3 regions of the Isoptericola sp. NPDC056573 genome follow, and region 1 is predicted to be linked to each of the others. Evidence: riboswitches for the same ligand, from Rfam matches in the RefSeq annotation. Region 1 holds a riboswitch; each other region holds the start of a gene.
The links. A riboswitch is a leader RNA that binds a small molecule or an ion and turns the genes downstream of it on or off. The one in region 1 is predicted to bind S-adenosylmethionine.
Positions count from the first base shown of each region.

Region 2: linked by a shared signal. The riboswitch ahead of ACFQ8E_RS19230 (aminotransferase class V-fold PLP-dependent enzyme) and the one ahead of ACFQ8E_RS13985 (ABC transporter substrate-binding protein) in region 1 are both predicted to bind S-adenosylmethionine.
Region 3: linked by a shared signal. The riboswitch ahead of ACFQ8E_RS12105 (methylenetetrahydrofolate reductase) and the one ahead of ACFQ8E_RS13985 (ABC transporter substrate-binding protein) in region 1 are both predicted to bind S-adenosylmethionine.

Region 1 is NZ_JBHTUY010000007.1:143,384-148,175, reverse strand. It holds gene ACFQ8E_RS13990 (ABC transporter permease) at 1-355, opposite strand, end outside; gene ACFQ8E_RS13985 (ABC transporter substrate-binding protein) at 360-1,997, opposite strand; SAM riboswitch class IV at 2,070-2,183, opposite strand; gene ACFQ8E_RS13980 (carotenoid oxygenase family protein) at 2,365-3,633, shown strand; gene ACFQ8E_RS13975 (GntR family transcriptional regulator) at 3,684-4,550, shown strand; gene ACFQ8E_RS13970 (DUF4395 domain-containing protein) at 4,557-4,792, opposite strand, start outside.
Region 2 is NZ_JBHTUY010000013.1:70,323-75,114, reverse strand. It holds gene ACFQ8E_RS19250 (hypothetical protein) at 113-283, shown strand; gene ACFQ8E_RS19245 (hypothetical protein) at 303-839, opposite strand; gene ACFQ8E_RS19240 (protein kinase) at 943-2,130, opposite strand; gene ACFQ8E_RS19235 (RNA polymerase sigma factor) at 2,130-2,810, opposite strand; SAM riboswitch class IV at 2,897-3,013, shown strand; gene ACFQ8E_RS19230 (aminotransferase class V-fold PLP-dependent enzyme) at 3,048-4,490, shown strand; gene ACFQ8E_RS19225 (CsbD family protein) at 4,564-4,737, opposite strand.
Region 3 is NZ_JBHTUY010000006.1:30,396-35,187, forward strand. It holds gene metE (5-methyltetrahydropteroyltriglutamate--homocysteine S-methyltransferase) at 1-213, opposite strand, end outside; gene ACFQ8E_RS12105 (methylenetetrahydrofolate reductase) at 239-1,285, opposite strand; SAM riboswitch class I at 1,291-1,397, opposite strand; gene ACFQ8E_RS12110 (NADP-dependent oxidoreductase) at 1,491-2,399, opposite strand; gene ACFQ8E_RS12115 (YbdD/YjiX family protein) at 2,440-2,688, opposite strand; gene ACFQ8E_RS12120 (carbon starvation CstA family protein) at 2,672-4,792, opposite strand, start outside.

The sequences.
Region 1 (4,792 bases):
TGCCCCCGACGACGGCGACCACCAGCGCCGTGCCGGTGAGCTTGAGCGTCTCGGGCAGGGCCTGCGCGACGAGCGTGGTCGCGGGTGCGCCGCTCACGTAGGAGGTGCCGAAGTCGCCGGTCAGCGCGGCGAGCAGGGCGGCGCCGTACTGCACGAGGACCGGGCGGTCGAGCCCGTACTCGGCCCGCAGCGCGGCCAGCTGGGCCGGGTCGACCTGGTTCACCTCGCCGCCACCGGACGCGACCAGGGCGGCCGGGTCGCTGGGCAGCAGGTAGAGGACGAAGAACGCGACGGTGAAGGCCGCCCAGAGGACGAACACCCCCTGCCCGGCGCGCCGCAGCACGTAGCGGGTCATCCGGTCACTCCTCACCCGCGCCGTCGGTGACCCAGGCGTCGTAGAAGTCCAGGCGCGAGGACGCCTCGAACGTCAGGCCCTGGACGCGGTCGCTCGCGGCGATCGTGGTGGACAGCTCGTAGACGGGGATGGCGTGCCCGCGCTCGATGAGGAGCCTGGACGCCTCGGCCACGAGCTTCTTCCGCTCCTCGGGGTCGGTGGCCGCGGCGGAGTCGTCCAGGAGCTGGTCGACCTCCTCCGCGTCGCGCTGGTTGATGTTGCGCGCGTTCGCCGAGAAGATCGTGCGCAGCACGTCGGCGTCGGACCGGGTGAGGTTGTAGTAGTCGAAGTCGAAGTCGCCGGCCTCGTTCGCCGCCTCCTTCTCGGCGACGGTCACGTGCTTGAGCTGCAGGTCGACGCCGATCTGGCGCAGCTGCTGCTGCACGAGCTCGAGCGGCTCGGGCACCTGCCAGAACGTCACGGTCGTGGTGAGCGTCTGCCCGTCCTTCTCCCGGATGCCGTCGGCGCCCTCGACCCAGCCGGCGTCGTCGAGGATCTTCTTCGCGCCCTCGGGGTCGTAGGCGAGCAGGTCGTCGGCGCCCTCGAACAGCGGCGTCGAGTGGGAGAGCACGCCCGTGGCCGGCTGGTCCTGCGGCGTCAGCACCGTGTCGACGATCTGCTGGCGGTCGATCCCCTTGACGAGCGCGGTGCGCACGGCCTCGTCGGCGGCCAGCGGGCTGGACTCGTTCGGGAAGAGGTTGAACACGACGCCCGGGTTGGCGCGGTACTGCAGCCAGAACCCGTTGCCGTCGAACTGCGGCAGGTCGACGGCGTTCAGCGCGGCGGTGGCGTCGATCTGGCCGGACTGCAGGGAGCCGGTGCGCACGCCGGCCTCGGGGATGACCTTGAAGGTCACGGTGTCGAGGTAGGCCTCGCCGGTGTGCGCGTTCGCCTCCGAGCCCCAGGCGTAGTCCTTGACCTTCTCCAGGACGATCTCCTGGTCCTGGGCGTAGGTCTGCACGGCGAACGGCCCGGAGCCCACGTACTTGCCGGCGCACCGGTCCTCGGCCGAGAGCTTCGCCGAGCCGGGCGACAGCAGGCCGAGGGAGAACGTCGACGTGGCCTGGAGGAACTGCGCGCTGGGCTCGTCGAAGTCGACGGTCACGGTGTGCTCGTCCACCACGGTGGTGCCCGCGTAGCCGACCAGGTACTGCGACCCGAGCGACGCCACGGCGCCGAGGTCGACGATAGCGTCGAAGTTGGTCTTGACGGCCTCGGCGTCGATCGGGGTGCCGTCGGCGAAGGTGGCGTCGTCGCGCAGGTGGAACGTGTAGCTGGAGGCGTCGTCGTTCACCTCCCAGCTCTCGGCGAGCCAGGGCAGGATCTCGCCCGACTCCGGGTCCTGGGCGGTCAGGGAGGCGACGGTCTGCCGGGCGGCCGCGATCGCGTCGTTGTTGCCGACCTGCTGCGGGTCGATGCAGTGCGAGTCCACCGTGATGGCGAACGTCAGGTCGCCGCCGGCGACGGGCTCGGCGTCGGCCGACGCGCCGGTACCGGTCGCGTCGGCGCCGCTCGAGCAGGCGCCCAGCAGGAGGCCGGCGGCCGAGGCGGCCGCGGCCAGCCCGAGGGTCCGGCGGCGGTGGGTGCGAGGGGTGGTGGTCATCGCGTGGCGTTCCTCGTGGTCGTGGCGGGTCGTCCCGGCCCCGGCGCGCTGCCGGGACCCGGTGGACGACCGGAGCCGTGCTTACCCCGCCGCGGGCGCGGCAGGGTCAGGTCGTTCCCGGAGCACCCCGTCACGTCGAAGGGTTGCTGGCCAGCGAGCCGGGCCTGGGTGCTGGCGCTCGTCACCTGGGCGGCAGGGAAGCGGCCCGGGGCCCGCGAGTCAAGGAATGCCGTGGTCGTCTCATATCTCGGATGCCTCCCCCTCGGGCCGGGCGTCCCGCCGTGCACGCGCCCGCTGCACTAGTGCACAGCCGCCGAGCGTCCCGCGTCTGTCCAGGTCAGGGGGCGTGCGTTCCTACGGTGAACCCATGCGCTACCTGGAAGGGCCGTTCGAGCCCGTCACCGAAGAGATCACCGCCTACGGCCTGCCCGTCACCGGGCGGATCCCGGCCGAGCTGAACGGCCGCTACCTGCGCAACGGGCCCAACGCCCTGGGCGTGGAGGATCCCGGCGTACACATCTGGGGCATGGGCCAGGGCATGGTGCACGGGGTGCGGCTGCGCGACGGCCGGGCCGAGTGGTACCGCAACCGCTTCGTCCGGACGTCGGGCTTCGCGCCCATGGTCCACGTGATCGAGCACGCGCAGCGCACGTTCGCCCTGGCGGAAGGCGGCCTCCCGCCCGCGGAGCTGGACGAGGAGCTGAACACGCTGGGGTCGTGCGACCTCGGCGCCACCCCCGAGGGGTTCATGGCAGGGGCGCACTCCAAGCACGACCCGCGCACCGGGGAGCTGCACTCGCTGTCGTACATGCCGGGCCGCGACGTCGTGCAGCACATCGTGACCGACGCCGGCGGGACGGTCACCGGCACCACCTCGATCCCGATGACCCGCACGCCGTTCATGCACGACTTCGCGCTCACCGAGAGCCACGTCGTGCTCTGGGACACGCCGCTCGGCTTCGACGGCCTCGAGTGCCGCTGGCTGCCGGACCACCCGACCCGGGTGGGCGTCATGCCCCGGGCGGGAGGCGAGGTGCGCTGGTTCGACGTCGACCCCGTCCACGTCAGCCACACGCTGAACGCCTACGACGACGGCGACTCGGTGGTGGTCGACGTCATCACGGCCGACGGACCGTTCGACCCCGCCGCGCCCGGCGCGATCCGCCCGATGCTGGACCGCTGGACGATCGGGCCGGGCACGATCCACCAGCAGCGGGTGGACGACCGGCCGCAGGACTTCCCGCGGGTGAACGAGTCGCGCCTGACCCGCCCCTACCGCTTCGGCTACTCGGCGGCGACCGCCCTCTACGGGGTGCCGTTCGAGCCCGAGGGAGCGCCGGGCGACGACTCCTTCACCAACGCCCTCGTCAAGCACGACCTCGCGCACGGCACGTCCGAGGTGCACCGCTTCGGGCGGGACGAGGCAGTCGGCGAGGCCGTGTTCGCCGCGGCCGGGGCCGACGGTGCCGTCGAGGACCACGGATACCTGCTCACCTACGTCCACAGCCCCTCGCGGAACGCCAGCGACCTGGTGATCCTCGCCGCCCAGGACTTCACCGGCGCGCCCGTCGCCCGCGTCCACCTGCCGGCCCGGGTGCCCCTCGGTCTGCACGGCAGCTGGCTCCCGGACCGATGACTCCCGACCGACGAGTCTCGGTGCCGTCGACGCCGTGGCAGCATGACGCCGTGACCGACACGCCGCGGTACCTCGTGATCGTCGCCGACCTCGAGCGGCGCATCGCCGACGGCGACCTCCAGCCCGGTGATCGCGTGCCCACGACCCGGGCGATCGTGCACGAGTGGGGCGTCGCGATGGCGACCGCCACCAAGGCCCTGGCCACGCTCCGGCAGTCGGGCGCGATCGAGACGGTGCCCCGGGTCGGCGCGGTGGTCGCCTCTCGCAGGCTTCCGTCGCGCGCGACCGGAGGGCTCGAGCGGGACCAGGTCGTCCGCGCGGCGATGAGCGTCGCCGACACGAGCGGCGTGCCCGGCCTGTCCCTGCGGGCGGTCGCGGCCGAGCTCGGCGTCGCGACGATGACCCTGCGCCGTCACCTCGACGGCACGACGGAGCTCACCCAGCTCGTCGCGGACGCGGCGTTCGCCGAGATCGTCTACCCGGAACCGCCGCCCGGCTGGCGCTCCCACCTGAGGACCGCCGCTCATCTCCAGTGGGAGACCTACCAGCGTCACCCCTGGTTGCCGCGCCTGGTGTCCATCCTCCGACCCGCGACCCTGCCCGGACTCCTGGAGTACGGCGCATGGACCCTGCGCGCGCTCGACGATCTCGGCCTGGACCCGACCACCCGGCTGCACGTGTACGGGACCCTGGTCAACTACGTCCGCGGCACCGCGATCAACATCGAGGCCGAGGCGGGCGCCGAGGCGGACACCGGGATGACCAGCAGGCAGTGGTCCGTCGTCCGGCGCGCGGTCGACGGCGCGCTGGTCGCCCAGGTGACGCCGCCCGGCACGGAGCTCGACCTCGAGTCGCTGTACACCTTCGGTCTGGAGCGTCTGCTCGACGGCCTGACGCTGCTGCTCACGCCCCGGTAGGGGTGTTCAGCCTCGGCGCAGGCGGGCGCCCAGCAGGTACAGCTCGCACCCGAGGCACAGCCCGACGACGGCGTTCAGCCCGGCGGCCACGAAGGCGAGGCCGGCGGCCCAGGGCACGGCGGCGAGCACGCCCGCCAGACCGAGGACCACGCCGACGCCGGTGACGACCAGGCCGACGAGCTGGGCGAACCGCGGCGGCCGCGGGTCCTCGAGCTCGGCGGGCGGCGCGAGCCGGGGACGGA
Region 2 (4,792 bases), on a different contig from region 1:
GTCACCCCGTCTCGGGACGCGAACGCCGCGCGTCCCCGGTGTGCCCAGGCGCGGCCGAAGGTAAAGTCTCCGGCAGGACTCGGGCTTGGCCGCACCTCGAAGGAGACGGACGATGGCAATCCTCGCCACGATCAAGGGGTGGTTCCGGCGCGAGCGCAGGGAGCCGTTGGAGCGTCCGCGCGACCTGCCGCCGCCGCGTCCCGAGGGCGGTCGCCCGCACGAGGCCCCCTACCCCCAGGGCGCGGACAACGTGCTCGGCTGGCGGGACGGCCCTGGCGTCTGACCCGCGGCACACCTGGGGGTCAGTCGTCGTCGTCCTCGCCGAAGTGCGCCACGTGGGCGTCCTGGTGGTGCTTGACGAACAGCCGCAGCTCGACGTCGCGGCCGTCCGCCTGCTGCGTGAGCACGCGGTCGATCCGGTCGGACTCGCGGGTCGCGGCGTCGACGATGACGTCGGCGTGCTCCTTCGTGTCCGCACCCGACCAGGTGCCGGGTTCCGCGAGCACGGCCTGGGCGTCGGCGGTGCCGGCGGCCAGGTCGGTGCCGGTGAGCTGCTCCACCTGGGCCCGGTCGAGGGTGATGACGGTCTTGTCGCTGTCGGCGTAGCGGACGGTGTACGCCGAGGGATCCTTCGCCGCCGGCGCGTCGGCGGTCTCCTCGGTCCCGTCGGCCTGCTCGTCGGCGCCCGCGGCGTCGTCGGCGGGCTGCGTCGCCGTCGTGTCCGACGCCGAGGTGCCCGGGTCGTCGAACTCGGCGTCGGGGGTCGGGGACGCGCACGCGCTCAGGGCGAGGAGGCTCGCGAGGGCGATCGGCGTCAGTCGGCGGGGAAGGTGTCGCATGGTCTCTCCTGGTCGATGGGGCCAGCCCCGTGCGGTGCTGACCCCCGTGAGTCGTCCGCGGCGGCGGAAAGGTTGCACGCGGACCGAGATTTCTTCGTCCGGGTCAGGACCCGGCGCCGACCCGCAGCCGGTGCACGGCCGTGAGGGCGGTCCCGTCCGGGGCGCGGGCCTCGAGCACCACCTCGGCGGCGCCGGCGCTGCTGGCGGTGAGCCGCACGCGCTCGTCGTCGGCCACGTAGGTGCCCGTGGGCAGCGTCCACACCCAGTGCTCCGCGCCCGCGACGTCGGCCGTGAGGGTGACCGGCTCGCCGACGGTCGCCGCCCCGGGCCCGGAGATCGCGACGCTCGCGCCGCCCGCGGCCGAGCGAGGCCGGTCGAGCCAGGCCGTGACGCCGGCGCCCGCGCCCAGGCCGAGGACGGCGGCGGTGACCGCGGCGACGACGACGGCGGCCGGGCGGCGTCGCGCGCGGTCCGGGCCGCCGGTCGTGCCCGGGCCGAGCGCCCCCTCGACGTCGGCCAGCCAGGCTGCGGCGTCGGGGTGCCGCCGGGCGGGGGCGTCGGCGAGGCTGCGGCGCAGCGCGGCGTCGAGGGAGCGCGGGAGGTCGGCGCCGTCGACGAGCCAGGACAGCAGCGCGGACATCGCCCACAGGTCGGCGCGGGTGTCGACCGTGCCGGGGCCGTCCTGCTCCGGCGGCCGGAACCCCTCGGTGCCGCCCGCGACGGTCAGCCCGGAGCTGCGGGCCAGGTCCTTGCTCATGCCGAGGTCGGCCAGGACGAGGCGCTCGTCCGGCCGGACGACGGCGGCGGGAACGCCCTCGACCGCGCCCTCCGGGCCGGTGCGCAGCAGCACGTTGCCGGGGCTGAGGTCCCGGTGCACGAGGCGCGCGGCGTGCACGGCCTCGACCGCGGCGGCGAGCCCCCGGGCGACGGCGAGCACGTCGGCGGGCGTCGCCGTCCACCCGTCGGCCCGCAGGGCCGCGACGCGGGCCGCAAGGGTGCCGCGGTCGGCGAGCTCGAGGACGAGGTAGGGCTGCTGGCGGTCGCTCTCGCCGATGTCGTGCACGGCGACGACGTGCGGGCTCGCCACCCGCCGCAGCGCCCGGCCCTCCGCGATGAACCGCTCGCGGACCTCCGGGTTGAGGCTGTGGTTCTCGGCCAGCACCTTCACCACGACGACGTCGTCCAGGCGCTCGTCCACGGCGCGGTGCACGGTGGCGAACGACCCGACGCCGATCACGTCGCCCACCCGGTACCGCCCGAGCAACGGCTCGGGCGCGGCCGGCGCGGCCATCAGGACAGGCTCCCGAGGGCCGCGGCCACGAGCGCGCGGCCGCGCGAGACCTGTGACTTCACGGTGCCGACGCTGCGACCCAGACGGTCGGCCACCTCCGCGTAGGGCAGGCCCTCGATGTCGCGCAGCGTCACGGGCTCGCGGTAGAGCTCGGGCAGGGCGGCGAGCGCGTCACGCACGGTGGCGCGCGTGGCGATGAGGGAGCTCATCCGTTCCGACGGCCCGACGTCGTCGTCGGGCAGGGGAGCGGTGGCGCGCTGCCGACGCAGGTGGTCGACCACCCGGTGGCGCACGATCCCGTGCACCCACGTGGTGACCCGCGACCCGCCCGCGAACGACCGGACCGACGTCGCCACGGAGACCAGCACGTCCTGGGAGACGTCGTCCACGGCGGCCTCGTCGAGCAGGGCGCCGCGCACGAAGCGCCGGACGACGCCGGACGCGTCCAGCAGCTCCACCAGCAGCTCGGTCGCGGGCGCGGAGCCCGCGGCGGCCCGCCCGCCGACGAGGTCGAGGACGTCGGCGGCGTCGTCCCCGGTCGCCGCGCGGGCGGCGAGCCCTGCGGCGTGGAGGTCGCCGCCGGCGAGGGCGCGGGCGACCAGCTCGGCCGGGGTTCCGACGGGGCTTCCGACGGGGCCTCCCGGAGGCGCGCCGGAGGCCGGAACGGTGCGATCGGGCATGCATCCAGCGTCTCACGCGACCGCATCGTGAGAAGGGGGCGGGCTCCGCTTGACCGTGTGGTGCTGCGCACGCACGATGGGCGGCAGGTCAAGAGCGCCAGCGCGAAGCCCCGGCTCGCTGGCCGGCAACCCTCCTCTCGCGGCGGGGTGCCCCGGGTGACGACCTGGCCCTGCGCCGTCCGGCGCGCGGGCAAGCGCGGGGAGCCACCTCCCCGGCACGACCGAGGAGGACCACGCATGACCACGCTCACCCCCGCGCCTGCGGTGCCCGCCGTGCGCGTCGGCGCCGTGCAGGACGTCGCACCCGTGCTGCCCGTCGTCGGCGGCGACACGCTCGTGCCGCTCGTCGACGGCCGTCAGCTGCCGTACGCCAACCTCGACGTCGCGGCGTCGGCGCCCGCCCTGCAGGCCGTGGCCGACCGGGTCGCGCGCGTGCTGCCGCTGTACGCCAGCGTCCATCGCGGCGCCGGCTACCTGTCGCAGGTCTCGACGGCCCTGTACGAGACGGCCCGCCGCACGATCGGCGCGTTCGTCGGAGCCCGCGAGGACGACCTCACGATCGTCACCCGCAACACGACGGACTCGCTCAACCTGCTCGCGGGCTGCGTGCCCGCCGACCCGGCCACCGGCGAGCCCGGCCGCGTCCTCGTGCTCGACATCGAGCACCACGCCAACCTGCTGCCCTGGCAGCGCGTCACCGACGCGACCGTCGTCGCGGGCGGCCCGTCCGTGGCCGCCACCCTCGCGGAGATCGAGGAAGAGCTGGGGTCGGCCGCTGCCGCGGGCCGCCCCTACGCCCTCCTGGCGCTCACCGGCGCGTCCAACGTGACCGGCGAGGCGCTGCCCGTGGCCGACGTCGTCGCTGCCGCGCACGGCGCCGGCGCGCGCGTCGTGCTCGACGGCGCCCAGCTGGTGCCGCACCGCCGCTTCTCGCTCGCGGAGACGGGCGTCGACTACGTCGCGTTCTCGGGCCACAAGACGTACGCGCCGTTCGGGGCCGGTGCCCTGGTCGGCCGGCGCGACTGGCTCGACGCCGGCACCCCGTACCTGGCCGGCGGCGGCGCCGTGCGCCGGGTGCGCACCACCACGACCGACTGGCACGAGGGCCCCGCCCGGCACGAGGCCGGCTCGCCCAACGTCGTGGGCGCGGTGGCGCTCGCGGCCGCGTGCGACGAGCTCGCCGCCCTCGACCCGTGGGTCGCGGCCGGGCACGAGGACGCCCTGCGACGCCGGCTCGTGGACGGGCTCGGCGAGATCGAGCGCGTCGAGGTCGTCCACGTCTGGGACGACGCCGTCGACCCGGTGGGCGTCGTGACGTTCACGGTCACCGGGTACGACCCCGGCCTCGTCGCCGCGTACCTGTCCGCCGAGCACGGCATCGGCGTGCGCGACGGCCGGTTCTGCGCCCACCCGCTGCTCGGCCGCCTCGGCTTCGACGCCGGCGCCGTCCGCGCGTCGGTGGGCCTCGGCACCGCGGGCGAGGAGGTCGAGCGGCTCGTCGCCGCCGTCCGCTCGCTCGTGACCGAGGGGCCGCAGGCGCAGTACGACGTCGTGGACGGGCTGTGGGTCGTCGTCGACGACCCGCGCCCCGTGCCCGAGGGCTCCGGCCTCGAGGGGCTGCTCGCCACCGCCGCGCTGGGCGCCGACGAGGCGTTCGGCTGCCTGCCCGACGACCTCTGAGCCGTCGGCCCCGCCCCGGGCGGACATGACGACGGGGCGCCACCGTGCGGTGGCGCCCCGTCGTGTCAGCGGGTCAGCCCTTGAACGCGTCCTTGACGTCGTCGCCCGCCTGCTTGAGGTTCGCGCTGGCCTGCTGGGCCTTGCCCTCGGCCTCTTTGCTCTCGTCGTCGGTGAGCTTGCCCGTGGCTTCCTTGGCCTTGCCTTCGGCCTCTTCCGCCAGGTGCTTGGCCTTGTCTCCCAGTCCCATCGGGGCTCCTTCCGTCGGACGAACGACCTCGAGGACCGACCGTAGGCGCGTGCTC
Region 3 (4,792 bases), on a different contig from region 1:
GCCGTCGTCGGGGTTCAGCCCGAGCTCGACGAGGCGGCGGGCGGTCTCGCGGCGCAGCGCGCCGGCCGTGACCTCCAGGTCGACGGCGTCGGTGCGCCCGGCCCAGAACGACTCGACGGCCTTCTTGAGCTCGCGGCGACGCCCGATGCGGGGGTAGCCGAGGATCGTGCCGCCGGGAAATGCCGCGGCGGGGGTGGTGCTGGTGGTGGACATGAGCACTCCAGAGTTCGGGCTCCGCTCAGACGGCGGGAGCCTGGGTCGGGATGCTCGGTACCCACGGCCTTCTGGCCAGGTCCGCGCCGTCCGACGTGACGTCGGCCGGCGCCGGTCCGCCGAGGTGGACACCCTCGAGCAGGTCCAGAGCGGGACGGTACTTGTTGAACGTGTACACGTGGATGCCGGGGGCGCCCGCGTCGAGCACGCGCTGGGCGAGCTCGACGGCGCGCGCGGTCCCGTAGGCGTGCTGCGCCTCCGGGTCCCCCGCGGCGTCGAGCGCGTCCAGCAGGTGCCGGGGCGCGCGGACGCCGGTGAGCTCCTCGACGCGACGGAGCCGGCGCGGCTCGGTCGTGGGCAGCTGCCCCGCGAGGATCGGGATCGTCACCCCGGCCGCGCGGGCCTCGGCGACGAAGTCGGTGTAGGAGTCGGCCTCGTAGAACAGCTGCGTGATGGCGAAGCTCGCCCCCGCGTCCTGCTTCTCCTTGAGGCGCCGGACCTCCTGGGCCCGGGTGGTGCCGGCCTGCACGTTGCCGTCGACGAACGTCGCGACGGCGATCGTCATCGGGCGGGCGGCGCCGCGCAGGGCGGCCCCGGGGTCGGTCGCGCAGCGCCGCGCCTCGACCTCGCGCAGCAGGTGCACGAGCTCGATCGAGGACGCGACGCCGTCGGCGGGCGGCTCCCAGTCCGGCTGGTCCTTCGGCGGGTCGCCGCGCAGGGCGAGGAACGCGCGGGTGCCGGCGTCGAGGAAGTCGTCGATGACGGCGGACACGTCCTCGCGGTGCGCGCCCACGCAGGTCAGGTGCGCCACCGGCAGGACGGGCGTGCCCTCGAGCAGGGTCGCGACGACCTGGCGGGCGGTCGCCCGGTCACCGCCGCCCGCGCCGTACGTCACGGACATGAAGTCCGGTCGTGCGGCGACGAGCCGGCGCGCCGTCTCCCAGAACTTGGGCGCGGCGTCCGGCCGGCGCGGCGGCATGAGCTCGAACGAGACCGTCGGGCGTGCCGGCAGCGCCGGGTGAACTGCCGGCTGAGCTGCCGTGGTGGGCGAAAAGGATGCCTCTGCGACCATGCGTCACTCCATCGATCCTGGCGTGAGCACCTTCGTCCTCGGGAGGCTTCCGTCGGAGAACGGGTTGCTGCGGCGTCGTCGAGCCAGGACTCTCGGCCGCTCTGGATGGCTTGTCACGCGATCGTACGCAGCATCCGCGATACGGGCGAGGATGAGACCGCCTGCTGAGACGATCGCGGATGCCGGGCGACCGGGAACGCCCTGCTCAGGGCACCAGGGGCACCAGCACGACCTTGCCGCCGGCTTGGCCGCTCTCGACCAGGGCGTGCGCACGGGGCGCGTCGGCCAGCGGGAGCACCGCGCCGACGGTGGTCACGAGGTCGCCGCGGGCGAGGGCGTCGACGGCCTCGGCGAGCTCGCCGGCGTCGCGCTCGGACCGCCAGCTGGCCTCGACGCCGAGGTCTGCCGCGGCGTCGTCGGCGATGGTGACGATGCGCTCGGTGCCGCCGCGCAGGGTGATCGAGTCGGGCAGCACGCCCGCGCCGGTGGTGTCGAGGACGGCGTCCACGCCGTCGGGGGCGAGGGCGCGGACCCGCTCCACGAGCCCTGCGCCGTAGGTGGTGGGTGTCGCGCCGAGGGCGGCGACGCGCTCCTGGTTCCGCGGCGACGCCGTACCGATCACGCGGGCGCCGCGGCGCACGGCGAGCTGGACGGCCAGCTCGCCCACCGACCCCGAGGCGCCGTGCACGAGCAGCGTCTCGCCGGGCCGGACGTCGAGGAGGCGCAGCACGCGGGTCGCGGTCTCGGCGGCGACGGGGAGCGTGACGGCGTCGGTCGCGGCGAGCCCGGCGGGCACGCGGGCGAAGACCGACGTCCGGGCGAGCTCGGCGTACCCGCCGCCGACGGCGAAGCCCACGACGCGGTCGCCGGGCGCGACGCCGGCCACGCCGTCCCCGACCTGGTCGACGACCCCCGCCACCTCCAGGCCCGGCACGACGGGCGACGTCGGCGGCGGGCCGCCGGTCGTGCCGGCGCGGGACTTCACGTCCCAGCCGTTGACGGCCGCGGCCTCGACGCGCACGCGCACCTGGCCGGGCCCGGCCTGAGGGTCGGGGGCGTCGGCGAGATGCAGCACCTCGGGGCCGCCGTGGGACTCGAACACGATCGCGCGCACGCGCCCATCCTGACCCGGCCGGCACCGTCGCGCGCGCCGCTCAGCAGCAGCGCGAGCCGGGGTTGCGGTCCTGCTCCGCGTAGTGCTCCCGCCAGAACTCGCGCTCGCCCATCGGCGCGCGGCCGGGGTGGGCCGACCGCTCGTGCGCGACGTACGTCGCGTAGGCGTCGTCGCCCATCACCTGGCGCACGTACCAGCGGAGGCTCGCCCACCCCGCCGACGTCGCCCGGGCCAGCGCCCGGGCGACGTCGTGCACCCTGCCGGTGCGGGGCTCAGTGGTGCCCGGCACCGCTGGACTCCCGCAGGCCGGCGTCGGCCCACTCCTTCTCGATCCGCTTCTCGGTCGACGAGGCGAACAGGCCGGCCGGGGCGAACCGGCGCGACGCGACGGGCGCGTCCTCGTGGTTCTCGCCGCCGCCGGTGCGGAACGCCTTGATCGTCACGACCAGCGACGCGAGGATCACGACGATCGACAGCACCACGAACACGATCGACAGGGTGCCCTGCACGAAGGTGTTGCGGACCACGGCCTCCATGGCCGCGACGTCGGGCGCGGTGCCGAACGACGTCTCGCCGGCGGCGAGCGCGTCCTTGAACGCCCGGTGCTGCGCCCAGTACCCCACCGCGGGCACGTCCGAGAAGATCTTCTCGAACGACGCCCAGATGGTGATCAGCGCGGTGAAGGCCAGCGGCAGGGCCACGATCCACAGCCACCGCCAGTACGCGCGGCCCCGCTTCGCGACGATGGCGAGCACGACGGCGAGCGCGATCGCGGCCAGCAGCTGGTTCGCGATGCCGAACAGCGGGAAGAACGTGTTGATGCCGCCGAGGGGGTCGGTGACGCCCAGATACAGGATCGTGCCCCAGCCCGCGACCATGATCGCGGTGCAGACCCACACCCCGGGTCGCCAGCTCATGTCCTTGAACCGCGGTGCCACGTTGCCGATGGTGTCCTGCAGCATGAAGCGGGCCACGCGGGTACCGGCGTCGACCGCGGTGAGGATGAACAGCGCCTCGAACATGATCGCGAAGTGGTACCAGAAGCCCATCATCGCGGTGCCGCCCACCAGCTGGTGCATGATGTGCGCCAGCCCGAGCGCGAGCGTCGGGGCGCCGCCGGTGCGGGACACGATCGACGGCTCGCCCACCTGGGTCGCCAGGGTGCTGAGCATGTCGGGCGTGAGGTTGACGCCGGCGAGGCCGAGCGAGTTCACGAACGCGACCGCGCCCTCGATGGTGCCGCCGGTGGCGGCCGCCGAGGAGTTCATCGCGAAGTACACGCCGCGGTCGATCGAGATCGCGGCGACCAGCGCCATGATCGCGACGAACGACTCCATGAGCATGCCGCCGTAGCCGATGAAGCGCGTCTGGCGCTCCTTCTCCACGAGCTTCGGCGTCGTGCCCGACGAGATGAGCGCGTGGAACCCGGACAGGGCGCCGCACGCGATCGTCACGAAGAGGAACGGCCAGAGGTTGCCGGACACCACCGGGCCGGTCTCGCCGCTCGCGAACTCGCTGATCGCGGGCACGTTGATCTCGGGCCGCACGATGACGACGGCGCCGGCGAGCACCACGATGACGCCCACCTTCATGAAGGTGGACAGGTAGTCGCGCGGGGCGAGCAGCAGCCACACGGGCAGGACGGCGGCCACGAAGCCGTAGACGATGACGCCGACGGCGATGGTGGTGCGGTCGAGGTGGAAGAACTCGGCGCCCCACGCGGTGTCGGCCACCATGCCGCCGCCGACGATCGCGGCGAGCAGCAGGACGAAGCCGATGAGGGAGACCTCGGTGATCTTGCCCGGGCGCAGGTACCGCAGGTAGACGCCCATGAAGAGGGCGATCGGGATCGTCATGGAGACGCTGAACACGCCCCACGGGCTCTCGCCGAGGGCGTTGACGACCACGAGGGCGAGGATCGCCACGATGATGATCATGATCAGCAGGGACGCGACGATCGCGGCCACGCCGCCGATGCGGCCCAGCTCCTCGCGCGCCATCTGGCCGATGGTGCGGCCGCCGCGGCGCATGGAGAAGAACAGCACCGTGTAGTCCTGCACGGCGCCCGCGAGCACCACGCCGACGATGATCCAGATGGTGCCCGGCAGGTACCCCATCTGCGCGGCGAGCACCGGGCCCACCAGTGGGCCGGCGCCGGCGATGGCGGCGAAGTGGTGGCCGAACAGCACGCGGCGGTCGGTGGGGACGAAGTCCTTGCCGTCCTCGCGTGTCTCGGCGGGGGTGGCGCGGCGGTCGTCGGGGCGGGTGATGTACCGCTCGATGACCTTCGAGTAGAAGCGGTACCCGATGAGGTACGTGCACACCGACGCGAAGACGAACCAGATGGCGTTGATGGTCTCGCCGCGCACCAGCGCGATCATGACCCACGCGAC